DNA from 3 places in the Streptomyces sp. LARHCF249 genome. Region 1 is predicted to be linked to each of the others. Evidence: riboswitches for the same ligand, from Rfam matches in the RefSeq annotation. Region 1 holds a riboswitch; each other region holds the start of a gene.
What was found. Region 1 has a riboswitch for cobalamin ahead of ACIPUC_RS03655 (ABC transporter substrate-binding protein). Riboswitches for the same ligand answer to the same signal wherever they lie in the genome.
Positions count from the first base shown of each region.

Region 1 (4,360 bases):
ACCCGCCGGACGTCATCCGGGCCGTCCTGCTCCCAGAAGCGCTTGTGCGGGCTGCGCCCCATGGCGACGACCTCGCGGACGGTCAGCCCGAAGGTGCCGCTCGCGTCCTGGGGGACGACCGCCACGCGCCGCGCCCGGTCCTTGACCGTGAGCGCGCCCGCGTCGGCGCCGTCCAGCAGGACCCGGCCGGCGGTGGGCCGCAGGGTGCCGTAGACGCAGCGCAGCAGGGTGGTCTTGCCGCTGCCGTTGGGGCCGACCACGCCGACCGTCTCGCCGGGACGGGCGGTGAGCTCGACACCGTGCAGCAGCGTGTGCCCCTCGGTCTCGTAACGCACGCCCTGGACGGCGAGTTCCAGCGCCGTCGAATGCGTCCGCGTCCGCGTCTGCGCCTGCGCCTGCGCCTGCGCCGCGTTCCCGGTCATCCGGTCATCCCCTCGGTGCGGGTGGAGCGCCGCAGCATCCACAGGAAGAACGGCCCGCCGACGAGGGCGGTGACCACGCCGACCGGGATCTCCTCGGGCGCCGCGGCCGTACGGGCGACCAGGTCGGCCAGTGTCAGGAACACCGCGCCGCCCAGCGCGGCCACCGGCAGCAGCGCCCGGTGCCCGGCGCCGACGACCATCCGGGCGGCGTGCGGAATCATCAGCCCGACGAACCCGATCGCCCCGCTGTAGGCCACGAGTACGCCGATGACGAGGGAGGTGAGGACGAACGCGGCGGCCCGGAAGCGCCCGGTGTCCAGGCCGAGGGTGTGCGCGCCCTCCTCGCCCGCGAGCAGCAGGTCGAGCGGCCGGGCTAGGGCGACGAGCAGGCCGGTGCCCGCGAGCAGGGCGACGGCGGGCAGGGCCAGTTCCTCCCAGCGGGCCCCGCCGAGCCCGCCGAGCGTCCAGAAGAGGACGGAGCGGACCTGGTCGGGGTGCGCGGCGAGCACCAGGACGAGGCTGGTGAGGGCGGACAGGATGTACTGGACGGCGACCCCGGCGAGGATCAGCCGGCCGGTGGTCATGGCTCCCCCGCGCCGGGCCATGGCGTAGACGGCGGCGAGCGCGCCCAGCGACCCGGCGAACGCGGCGGACGGCACGCCGAGCCGGCCCAGGAAACCGGCCGTGCCCGCCGCCCCCGCGACACCGGTGCCCGCGCCGAAGACGATGACGAGGACGGCCCCCGCCGAGGCCCCGGACGAGGCTCCGAGCAGGAAGGGGTCGGCGAGCTGGTTGCGCACGAGGGCCTGGAGCACGGTGCCCGCCACGGCGAGCCCGGCGCCGACGACGGCCCCGAGGAGCACCCTCGGCATCCGGACGTCCCACACGATGGAGGCGAACGCCCCGGTGCGCCTCTCGCCCGTCAGGCCGCCGAGCACGATGTCGATGACCTGGCCGGGCGCGATCCGTACCGGCCCCAGGGCCAGCCCGGCGACGGCGGACGCCGCCAGCAGGGCTGCGAGGAGGACGAGGACGGCCGGGGTCCGGCGCCGGCTCACGCGGCGTCGGGGTGCAGCTGGCGGCCCAGTGACTCGACGGCGTCGGCGACGCGCACGCCGAGGACGGCCGAGGAGAGCGGAAGGACGACGAACCGCTGGTTCTTGATCGCGGGAACCTGGGCGAGGGCCGGGTCGTTCAACAGGCGCTGCTTCTTGGCTTCGACGGTGGTGCTGCCGTAGTCGTAGATGAGGACGACCTCGGGCTTGCGCTCGATGACCTTCTCCCACGACACGTCGCCGAAGGTGTCCTTGAGGTCGGCGAAGACGTTCGTCCCGCCGGAGAGCGAGACGATCTCGTTGCCGATGCCGTCGCCCCCGGCGGTGTAGGCGGAGGCCTCGCCGGAGTCGTAGACGAAGACGGACGGCCGGGGCTTTTCCTTCACCCGGGCGGTCACGGTGTCGATGCGGCGCTGCTCGTCCTCGATGAGCTTCGTGCCGCGCTCGGGCACGCCGAAGGTCCGCGCCACTTCGGTGATCTCGGTCTTGAGCTGGTCGAGGCCGACCGGGCCTCCGGCGCAGTTCTCGACGTTGAGCCGGGAGTTGATGCCGGTCTTGGCCAGCCCCTCACGGTCGCGGCCCTGCCCCTTGTCGAAGGCGCTGGAGTAGCCCCCGTAGACGAAGTCGGGGTTGGCGCCGAGCAGGATCTCCTTGGAGGGGTACCCCTTGGCCAGCACCTTGATCCTGTCGTATGCGGGCCGGTAGGCGGGCAGCACGGCGTCGTCGAGGTAGGCGGAACCGGCGATCCGGTCCTCCAGGCCGAGGGCGAGCAGCACCTCGGTGGCGTGCTGGTTCATGGTCACGGCGCGCTGCGGCGGTGCCTGGTAGGTGCTGCTCACGCCGCAGTTGGTGACGGTGTACGGGAACCCGGGCGCCTCGGCGGACGATCCCGCGGCCTTGGCCTGCCGTTCGGCGGGGGAGCCGGCGCAGGCGGCCAGGGGTATCAGGAACGCGAGGGGGGTGAGCGCGCGCAGGACGGCGCGGGCGCGGTGACGCGACATGGCAGAGCCTCTCCGGGGGATCCGCGTCCCCTGGTCGACGTGAAGGAGCGAGCAGAGGCGGTGCGTCAGTGTCTGACTCCCGGCCTTCCCCGCGGGGAGGGCCGGTCACAGTGGCGGGACCGCACCGGAATCGCACCGGTTTCCTGTCCTGCACCGCCTTGGTAACGCGGCCCAGTCTGCCAGAGTGGATCTTCCTGGGTGGCGGGACCCCCGGGCCGGGGAGGATCGTGGACAGGGTGATCGGTGGATCAGCGGGTGCCCCCGCGCCCCGGCGCTCCCTGCGCGGCGCGCCGGCCGCGCTGGCGCTCGTGCTCGTGCTCGCGCTCCTCGGCCTGGCGCTGCTGGGCGCGGCCCCCGGCGGGTCGGGGGAGACGGTCTCCCTGGCGGGGAACGAGCCCGGCCAGCGGCTCGACGTCACCCTGGTCCAGGTGGTGGACCCGGCGAGCCCGGCCGATCCGGAGGGCCCGGCTGCCGACGCGTCGACCCGGCTGCTGGCCGTCCGGTTCCGCCTGGAGAACACCGGTACCGCCGTGTACAAGGACTCCCCCGCACCGTCCGCGCACGTGCTGGACACGGCCGGGAAGCGGTTCGCCGGGCTCAACAGCCCGACGACGGCCGGGGCCTCCTTCCCGGACACCGTCACCCTCAGCCCCGGCGGATCGGCCGAGGGCTTCGTCACCTTCAGGCTTCCGGAGGACGCCGCCCCGGCGGCCGTCCAGTTCGCCCTGAACGGCGGCCTGGCCGACGACGTCGGCCAGTGGAGCCTTCCGTAACCCCCGTAACACCCGTGCCACCCGTGCCACCTCGTGCACCCCGTAACACCACCCGTGGCAGGCGGGTTTCCGCCGCCCCCTTGACCGCTCTGGTCCAGACCAATAGTTTCCGGCATGCACCGCGCACGCGCTCACGCCCCGCTCCCGCATCCGCAAAGGAAGCCCATGCGCCGCAGCATGCTCGGCAGGCTGGCCGTCGCCGCCTGCTCCCTCTCCCTGCTGACCGCCTTCGCACCCGCCGCCGGCGCGGCGCGGGACGAGGCGGCGGGCGGTCACCACCGCTCGTACAAGAAGGTCGGCTACTTCACCCAATGGGGCGTCTACGGACGGGACTTCCAGGTCCAGGACCTGGAGAAGAACGGCTCCGCCGGCAAGCTCACCCACATCAACTACGCCTTCGGCAACGTCAGCGCCGAGGGCAAGTGCTTCACCGGGAACGTGCCCGGCGAGGCCGACGCCTGGGCCGACTACGTCCGCCCGCTCGACGCCGAGAACTCCGTGGACGGGGTCGCCGACACCTGGGAGCAGCCGCTCGCCGGCAACTTCAACCAGCTCCGCGAGCTCAAGGCCAAGCACCCGGGCCTCAAGGTGCTGATCTCCCTGGGGGGTTGGAGCTGGTCCACGCACTTCTCGGACGCCGCGCTGACCCCGGCCTCCCGCAAGGCGCTCGTCGAGTCGTGCATCGACCTCTACATCAAGGGCAACCTGCCGCAGGACGGCGCCCGCGGGGGCGCGGGCGCGGCCGCCGGGGTGTTCGACGGGATCGACCTCGACTGGGAGTGGCCCGGCTCCGCCGGTGACACGGACACGAAGTTCCGGCCCGAGGACAAGCGCAACTTCGCCGAGCTGGTCAAGGAGTTCCGCACACAGCTCGACGCGTACGAGCGCAGCCGGAACCGGCCGTCGCCGTACGAGCTGACGGCCTTCGTCCCGACCGCGCCCGCCAAGATCGACGCGGGCTTCGACGTCCGCCGGATCATGCGCGACCTCGACTTCGTGACCCTCCAGGGCTACGACTTCCACGTCTCCGGCGAGCCCACGACGGCCCAGCAGTCCGCGCTCTACGCCCGGGGCGACTTCAGCGTGGACGGCACGGTCGACGCCTGGCG
Region 1 is NZ_JBIXJQ010000001.1:751,926-756,285, forward strand. Features, by position in the region: gene ACIPUC_RS03645 (ABC transporter ATP-binding protein) at 1-422, opposite strand, end outside; gene ACIPUC_RS03650 (FecCD family ABC transporter permease) at 419-1,480, opposite strand; gene ACIPUC_RS03655 (ABC transporter substrate-binding protein) at 1,477-2,478, opposite strand; cobalamin riboswitch at 2,525-2,664, opposite strand; gene ACIPUC_RS03660 (DUF4352 domain-containing protein) at 2,715-3,251, shown strand; gene ACIPUC_RS03665 (glycoside hydrolase family 18 protein) at 3,417-4,360, shown strand, end outside.

Region 2 (4,360 bases), on a different contig from region 1:
CGACCCGACCCGGCAGCCGTCCAGGAAGGGGGACCCGCCCAGGACTTCGGCCACCCCGTGGTGGATCTCGTAGCCGGAGACCTCCTCGCCCAGCGCCGAACCCGCCGGCCGCGCCAGGGTCTTCTCCCGGTCGAAGCGGACGCGCACCGGCAGCAGCCCGAGCCCGTCCACCGACCCGGCCCGCGATTCGACCTCGTCCTCGATGTGCTCGCCGAGGACCTGGAACCCGCCGCAGATGCCCAGCACCGGCCGCCCCTCGGCGGCCCGCCGCAGCAGCGCGTCCGCGAGCCCGCGCTCCCGCAGCCACTCCAGCGCCCTGACCGTCCCGCGCGTCCCCGGCACGACGACGAGGTCCGCGTCGGCCAGTTCCTCGGCCCGGTCCACGAACCGCACGACCACCCCCGGCTCCGCCGCGAGCGCGTCGACGTCCGTGAAGTTCGACATCAGCGGCACCGCGCACACCGCGACCCGCAGCACGTCCTCGCCCACGGGCGGCGCCACCACGGACTCCCGTACCGCTCCCCGCAGGGAGACCCGGAGCCCGTCCTCCTCGTCGATGCCCAGCCCGTGCTGGAACGGCAGGACCCCGTACGTGGCCCGCCCGGTCAGGCCGCGCAGCATCTCCATGCCCGGCTCCAGCAGCGTGACGTCACCGCGGAACTTGTTGACCAGGTATCCGGCGATCAGCGACTGGTCCTGCGCCGACAGCAGAGCCGTCGTACCGAAGAAGGAGGCGAAGACCCCGCCCCGGTCGATGTCCCCGACCACGACCACCGGGAACCGCGCGGCCCGCGCGATGCCCATGTTCACGATGTCGGTCCGGCGCAGGTTGATCTCGGCCGGACTCCCCGCCCCTTCGCAGATCACGGCGTCATACGTGCCCCGCAGCTGCTCCAGGCAGTCCGTGACGATGCCGAGCAACTGCTCCTGCCTGCCCCCGTGGTAGCCGCGGGCGCTCATCTCGCCCACCGGCCTGCCCAGCAGCACCACCTGGCTGCTGCGGTCGCTGCCCGGCTTGAGCAGGACCGGGTTCATCAGCGCGGTCGGCTCCACGCCGGCCGCCTGGGCCTGCATGGCCTGGGCGCGGCCGATCTCGGCGCCCTCCAGGGTCACGAAGGAGTTCAGCGACATGTTCTGCGCCTTGAAGGGCGCCACCTTCACGCCCTGGCGGGCCAGCCAGCGGCAGATGCCCGCCGTGACCACGCTCTTGCCCGCGTCCGATGTGGTTCCCGCGACCAGCAGTCCGCCGCCGCGCTTCGCGCCGCTCATGCGCGCCCCCTCCGTGATGTACGCGAGACCAGCGTCCGGGCCGCCACACAGGCCCCGAGCGCCAGCCAGGTCACCTGCCGCGACAGCCGTACCGCCCGCTCGATGTCCGCGACCTCCACCGGCCGCCCCGCCTCGCCGTTCAGCACCGCCCGGTGCTCGACCCGCCCCCCGTACGCCAGGGTGCCGCCCAGCCGTACGCCGAGCGCCCCCGCGAAGGATGCCTCCACGGGGCCGGCGTTCGGGCTCGGGTGCTCGGCGGCGTCCGCACGCCAGGCCCGTACGGCTCCCCGCCGGTCGGGACCGGCCAGTACGGCGGCCAGCGCGGTCAGCCGGGCGCCCGGCCAGCCAGCCAGGTCGTCGAGCCGGGCCGAGGCCCAGCCGTAGCGAAGGTAGCGGGGGGACTTGTGGCCGACCATCGCGTCCAGGGTGTTCACGGCGCGGAAGGCCAGCAGTCCGGGGACCCCGGCGACGGCGCCCCACACCAGGGCACCGACCACCGCGTCGGAGGTGTTCTCCGCGACCGACTCCACGACGGCGCGGGCCATCTGCTGCTCGTCCAGGGCGTGCGGGTCGCGCCCGCACAGGTGCGGCAGCCGCTCCCGGGCCACCTCGGCGTCCCCGGCGGCCAGCGCGCCGCCGATGGCGCGGGCCTCGCGGCCCAGCGAAGTGCCGCCGACGACGGCCCAGGTGGCGGCGGCGGTCAGGGCGATACGGGCGGCCGCGGGCCGGGAGCGCACGGCGCGGGCGCCCAGCGCGCCGGCGGCGGCCGCGCCCCCGGCGCAGACCAGGGTGTGCAGGAGGCCGCGGGCGCGGTCGTCGCGCCACAGGGCGCGTTCGACTGCGGCGGCGGCTCGTCCGAAGGCGGCCACGGGGTGCCCTCGGCGCGGATCCCCCAGGATCCGGTCGCCGATCAGGCCCGCCGTGACGCCGTACGCGAAGACGCGATCGGCACGCATGGTGGCAGGTATGTCCTCACTCAGGGTCCGCGCCCTGGTTCGACGTGTCCGGTGGCGAGAGTTCCTGGCTCCCGGGTCGCACTCGGCCGAGTGCCCCGGTGACAGTGGCGGGACCGCGCCGGATTCGCACCGGACTTCCTCTCCATGCCGCCGTGTTGGCTCGGGCAGTCCACCACGCACCGCGAATGCCCGTCAACTCGCCGTTGACCTGCGGCGGTGCGGCGGCCGGGAGGCGGCGGGGTACGCGAAAGCTCCCCCCGGGAGAAACCCGGGGGGAGCCTTCACGCGTGACGTCTCAGACGACGATCAGGTAGATCCCGTACGCCACGGCCGCCGCGCAGAGCGCGAAGCAGGCGTACGCGCCGCTGCGGGCCAGGGTGGCCGCGCCGCCCTGCTCGGTGGCGGCCTCGTGCTTGGACAGGCCCACCAGGCCGAGGGTGAACAGGGCCACGAGGGCGACGGTGGCGGAGAGGCTGACTCCGAACACGGAGCCGAGTGCTTCCCAGTCGATCTTCATACCGCTGATTCCTCTGTCGTTCTCGGGGTCAGACCGCCGCGGCCGGAGCCGCAGGCGTCGCGGTCGAGGCCGGGATGGTGGCCTTGAGGTCCTCGTCGGTCACGGCGGCGGTCGTACCGGCCGCGGCGACGGTCGGCGGGACGGTGACGGCCGCGATCGCCGTGGTGACGACACCCGGCTCCTCGGTGCCGGCCGCCGGCACGTCGTTGACGTTGGTGTGGTCGATGACCTGGCGGCGCGAGATGAACCAGATGGCGAGGCAGGAGCCGACCAGGAAGACCGTGACGGCGGCGATGCCGACGTCACCGGTGCGCATGACCAGCTCGGCGCCCGCCGAGACGAGGGCGGCGGCCGGCAGGGTCAGGCCCCAGGCGATGAACATGCGGGTCGCGGTGGACCAGCGGACCACACCGCCCTTGCGGCCCAGGCCCGCACCCATGACCGCGCCGGAGCACGAGTGGGTGGTGGAGAGCGAGAAGCCGAGGTTCGAGGAGGCCAGGATGACCGTGGCGGCCGAGGTCTGGGCGGCGAAGCCCTGCTGCGGCTGCAGGTCGGTCAGGCCCTTGCCCATGGTGCGGATGATGCGCCAGCCGCCCAGGTAGGTGCCGAGCGCGATCGCGAGACCGGCGGAGAGGATGACCCACACCGGCGGGTTCGCGTCGGGCGCGATCGCGCCGCCCGCGATGAGCGCCAGGGTGATGATGCCCATCGTCTTCTGCGCGTCGTTGGTGCCGTGCGCGAGGGAGACGAGTCCGGCCGAGGCGATCTGACCGGCGCGGTAGCCCTTGGCCGAGGTCTTCTCGCCGACCTTGTTGCCGAACTTGTACGTGACCTTCGTGGCCAGCATCGCCGCCAAACCGGCGACGAGCGGGGCCGCGATCGCCGGGATCAGCACCTTGGTGACGAGCGTGTCGCCGTTGACCGCGCCGAGGCCGGCCGAGGCGACCGCGGCACCGATCAGGCCGCCCATCAGGGCGTGCGAAGAGCTGGAGGGGAGGCCGACCAGCCAGGTGAGGAGGTTCCAGAGGATCGCGCCGACCAGGGCGGCGAAGATCACCTCTGGCTGGATGCCTTCCTCGTTGACCAGGCCCTTGGAGATCGTCTTGGCGACCTCCACGGACAGGAAAGCTCCGACGAGGTTGAGCACGGCGGACATGGCCACCGCCGTCTTGGGCTTGAGGGCGCCGGTCGAGATGGTGGTAGCCATCGCGTTGGCTGTGTCGTGGAAACCGTTCGTGAAGTCGAACACGAGAGCGGTGATGATCACGATCCCGAGGAGAAGCGTTATGTGCTCCATTTACCCAGGCTTCTGTTTGACGTCAGTGGCTCGGCGACCGTAGGCAACCTGGATGAACGGAAGGTGAACTACCGCGGGCCTAATGGTGTCTCCGTGAGGGGAGTGATCGGGCCATTCGTCCCGATTCTGGCGTAGGTATCTCGATAAATGCACGTCAAAGCGGGGTGAACGCACCCCTCCGCGGGAGACCTCCGGCCTGTCGGCCCACTCGTCCGCGACAGCGAAAGAGAGCTAGATCACCTCGGTTTCGGCGCCCGCCGGAACGATTCCCTCCGGTGGCCCGCCGAAGCCCGCGCCCCGACACTGGAGCGGTGCGTACCG
Region 2 is NZ_JBIXJQ010000013.1:157,872-162,231, forward strand. Features, by position in the region: partial or broken gene ACIPUC_RS31200 (cobyric acid synthase) at 1-1,269, opposite strand, end outside; gene ACIPUC_RS31205 (cobalamin biosynthesis protein) at 1,266-2,225, opposite strand; cobalamin riboswitch at 2,263-2,413, opposite strand; gene ACIPUC_RS31210 (hypothetical protein) at 2,521-2,742, opposite strand; gene ACIPUC_RS31215 (anion permease) at 2,771-4,039, opposite strand; gene ACIPUC_RS31220 (alpha/beta hydrolase family protein) at 4,351-4,360, shown strand, end outside.
Region 2: another riboswitch for cobalamin. It lies ahead of ACIPUC_RS31205 (cobalamin biosynthesis protein); the one in region 1 lies ahead of ACIPUC_RS03655 (ABC transporter substrate-binding protein).

Region 3 (4,360 bases), on a different contig from region 1:
GCCCCTCGCACACCGAAGGCCCCGCCGCGTTCTGCGGCGGGGCCTTCGGGTCGTTCAGCGCACCCAGTCCTTGAGGGGCTCGGTCTGGAGGGTGATGCCGACGGGCTCGGGGAGCGCGATGTCCGTTCCGTACGGCACGATGTGGATGCTCTCGTACCGACGGCCGTTGGGCTGGCTGTAGACGGAGACCTCACACTTGGCCCGGTCGATCAGCAGGTAGACGGGAATGCCTGTCTCGGCGTAGGCCCTGGGCTTCTCGACATGGTCCCTACGGTGGGTGTCGGAGTCCCACGAGGTCACCTCGACGACCATGAGAATCGGAGCGGGATCCACCCAGTCGCCCTGCCCTACGAACGCATGGGACGGCGCCAGCACCGCGTCCGGGATAGCCCGTCCTTCCCGGTATTCCTGGGCGGTGATCCCCTGCGCTCCGTGCAACCAGAGCTCCGGCCGGTGCTGCATGCAGATCCGGGTGAGCCACTGGATGATCATCTGGTGGTCGCCATCCGGCATGGCCTTGCTCCTGATTACCCCGTCGATGAATTCGAGCCGCGTTCCCTCCCTCTCGCGCGCCGCTATCCGTGCGACGGCTTCGAAGTCCTCAGTCAGCATGTGCGGACGTTCGGTCATCACGGTCATGCCTCGCTCACCTTCATCGACGGTGCTGTCTCCGACGATAGCGCCGGGCACCGACACCCGTCCGGCACACTCGACCCCATGGACATAGTGATCAGGGCGGCCCGGCCCGCCGAGTACGAGCAGCTGGGGGAGATCACCGCGCAGGCCTACGTGGGCGACGGCCTCCTCGGCTCCGGTGAGGCGTTCTACGCGAAGGTCCTGCGCGATGTCGCCGGGCGGGCCGCCGACGGGGAGGTGCTCGTGGCCGTCGAGCAGGGGACCGTCCTCGGCGGGGTGACCTTCGCCCCGCCCGGGAGTCCGCTGTGCGACATCGCCGGGCCCGGCGAGGCCGAGTTCCGGATGCTGGCCGTCTCCCGCGAGGCCCGCGGACGCGGCGCCGGCGAGGCCCTGGTGCGCGCCTGCATGGCCCGCGCACGGGAGCTGAAGGGGGTCACGCACCTGGTGCTGTCCACCCAGCGCGGCATGACGGGGGCCCAGCGGATCTACGAGCGGCTCGGGTTCATCCGGACGCCGGAGCGGGACTGGGCGCCCGTTCCCGGGCTGACCTTGCTCACGTACCGTCTGGAGCTGTAGACGCACCGACACAACATGTGGGGGGTCGCTCATCCGCGGCCCCCCACATGTATGCTCAAGCCTGCTGTCGCCGCAGGGGAATCCGGTGTGAATCCGGAACTGTCCCGCAACGGTATGAAAAGTCCGAGGACCTGCCGACAGCGCATCCGGCTCGACCGAACCGGGTGCCGATACGTCCGGGCCTCGCGGTTGGGCCGGTGGACGCCATGCGGTCGACGCGTTCCCGTCACGCCCGCATGCGCCTCCCCGTGCCCGCCCGCCGTCGACCGGGCCGAGCGAGGGAGAGCTCCCGCCGTGACCATCGCGCCTTCCGCACCGCGCGCCGAGTCCGTTTCTGGCGACAACACCGAGGGCCCGGGGGCCACGCTGCTGCGTACCCTCACCGAACTGACGGCGGACCTCCCCGACACCGACCCCGGCCGCGTCGCCGCCGCCGCACTGCGCGGCCGCAGCTCCGCCGCCGACGAGGCCGAACTGCGCGGGCTGGCCACCGAGGCCGCCGCCGGCCTGATCTCCGAGGACCCCGCGTACTCGAAGCTCGCCGCCCGGCTGCTGACGCTGGCCGTCCGCGACGAGGCCGCCGGCCAGGGCGCCACCTCCTTCTCCGCGTCCGTCGAGGTCGGGCACCGCGAGGGGCTCATCGCCGACCGCACGGCCGAGTTCGTACGGGCCCACACGGCCCGCCTGGACGCGCTGGTGGAGCACACCCTCGCCGAGGGCGCCGACGACCGCTTCGGCTTCTTCGGCCTGCGCACCCTGCACAGCCGCTACCTGCTGCGCCACCCGATCACCCGCCAGGTCATCGAGACCCCGCAGCACTTCATGCTGCGCGTGGCCTGCGGCCTCGCCGCCGACGAGTCCGTCCCGGCCGTCGAGGAAGTGGCCTCGCTGTACCGGCTGATGAGCCGCCTCGACTACCTGCCGTCCTCCCCCACGCTCTTCAACTCCGGCACCCGGCACCCGCAGATGTCCTCCTGCTACCTGCTGGACTCCCCGCTGGACGAGCTCGACTCGATCTACGACCGCTACCACCAGGTCGCCCGCCTCTCCAAGCACGCCGGCGGCATCGGTCTCTCGTACTCCCGCATCCGCTCCCGCGGTTCGCTGATCCGCGGCACCAACGGCCACTCCAACGGCATCGTGCCGTTCCTGAAGACCCTCGACGCCTCCGTCGCCGCCGTGAACCAGGGCGGCCGCCGCAAGGGCGCCGCCGCCGTCTACCTGGAGACCTGGCACGCGGACATCGAGGAGTTCCTGGAGCTCCGCGACAACACCGGTGAGGACCAGCGCCGTACGCACAACCTGAACCTGGCGCACTGGGTGCCGGACGAGTTCATGCGCCGCGTGAACGCCGACGCCGACTGGTCGCTGTTCTCCCCGGCCGACGTGCCCGAGCTCGTCGACCTGTGGGGCGATGACTTCGACGCCGCCTACCGCAAGGCCGAGGCTGCGGGCCTCGCCCGCAAGACCATGCCCGCCCGCGACCTGTACGGCCGGATGATGCGCACCCTCGCGCAGACCGGCCAGGGCTGGATGACCTTCAAGGACGCCTCCAACCGCACGGCGAACCAGACCGCCGAGCCGGGCACCGTCGTCCACTCCTCCAACCTGTGCACCGAGATCATCGAGGTCACCGACGACGGCGAGACGGCCGTCTGCAACCTCGGCTCGGTCAACATGGGCGCCTTCGTGGTGGACGGGGAGATCGACTGGGAGCGCCTGGACGAGACCGTCCGCACCGCCGTGACCTTCCTCGACCGCGTGGTGGACATCAACTTCTACCCGACCGAGCAGGCCGGCCGCTCCAACGCCCGCTGGCGCCCGGTGGGCCTGGGCGCGATGGGCCTCCAGGACGTCTTCTTCAAGCTGAAGCTGCCCTTCGACTCCCCCGAGGCGAAGGCCCTGTCCACCAAGCTCTCCGAGCGCATCATGCTGGCCGCGTACGAGGCCTCCTGCGACCTCGCCGAGCGCAGCGGCCCGCTGCCGGCCTGGGAGCAGACCCGCACCGCCCGCGGCGTCCTGCACCCGGACCACTACGACGCGGAGCTGAACTGGCCGGAGCGCTGGGACGCGCTGCGCGCCCGCGTCGCGAAGACCGGCATGCGCAATTCGCTGCTGCTGGCCATCGCCCCGACGGCGACGATCGCCTCGATCGCCGGCGTGTACGAGTGCATCGAGCCGCAGGTCTCCAACCTCTTCAAGCGCGAGACGCTGAGCGGCGAGTTCCTCCAGGTCAACGCGTACCTGGTGGACGAGCTGAAGCAGCTCGGCGTGTGGGACGCCCAGACCCGCGAGGCGCTGCGCGAGTCCAGCGGCTCCGTCCAGGGCTTCGGCTGGATCCCGGCCGAGGTGCGCGAGCTGTACCGCACGGCGTGGGAGATCCCGCAGCGCGGTCTGATCGACATGGCGGCGGCCCGTACCCCGTTCCTGGACCAGTCGCAGTCGCTGAACCTGTTCCTGGAGACGCCCACCATCGGCAAGCTCAGCTCGATGTACGCGTACGCCTGGAAGCAGGGTCTGAAGACCACGTACTACCTGCGCTCGCGCCCGGCGACGAAGATCGCCCGCGCCGCGTCCGGCTCCGCCGTCCCGGCCGCCGCCGCTCCGCTCCCGCAGGCCGTCGACGCCGACGCACTGGCCTGCTCCCTTGAGAACCCCGAGTCCTGCGAGGCCTGCCAGTAATGAGCACCACCCAGTCCGCCAAGAACCTCCTGGACCCGGGCTTCGAGCTCACGCTCCGCCCCATGCGCTACCCGGACTTCTACGAGCGCTACCGGGACGCGATCAAGAACACCTGGACGGTGGAGGAGGTCGACCTCCACTCGGACGTCGCCGACCTGGCGAAGCTGACGCCGGCCGAGCAGCACATGATCGGCCGTCTGGTCGCGTTCTTCGCGACGGGCGACTCGATCGTCTCGAACAACCTGGTGCTGACGCTGTACAAGCACATCAACTCCCCGGAGGCGCGCCTGTACCTGTCGCGCCAGCTGTTCGAGGAGGCCGTGCACGTCCAGTTCTATCTGACGCTGCTCGACACCTACCTGCCCGACCCGGACGACCGGGCGGCCGCCTTCGACGCGGTCGAGGAGATCCCCTCCATCCGCGAGAAGGCGCAGTTCTGCTTCCGGTGGATGGACTCCGTCGAGAA
Region 3 is NZ_JBIXJQ010000007.1:218,125-222,484, reverse strand. Features, by position in the region: gene ACIPUC_RS21975 (Uma2 family endonuclease) at 55-639, opposite strand; gene ACIPUC_RS21970 (GNAT family N-acetyltransferase) at 718-1,212, shown strand; adenosylcobalamin-variant (AdoCbl-variant) riboswitch at 1,277-1,353, shown strand; gene ACIPUC_RS21965 (ribonucleoside-diphosphate reductase subunit alpha) at 1,507-3,894, shown strand; gene ACIPUC_RS21960 (ribonucleotide-diphosphate reductase subunit beta) at 3,894-4,360, shown strand, end outside.
Region 3: another riboswitch for cobalamin. It lies ahead of ACIPUC_RS21965 (ribonucleoside-diphosphate reductase subunit alpha); the one in region 1 lies ahead of ACIPUC_RS03655 (ABC transporter substrate-binding protein).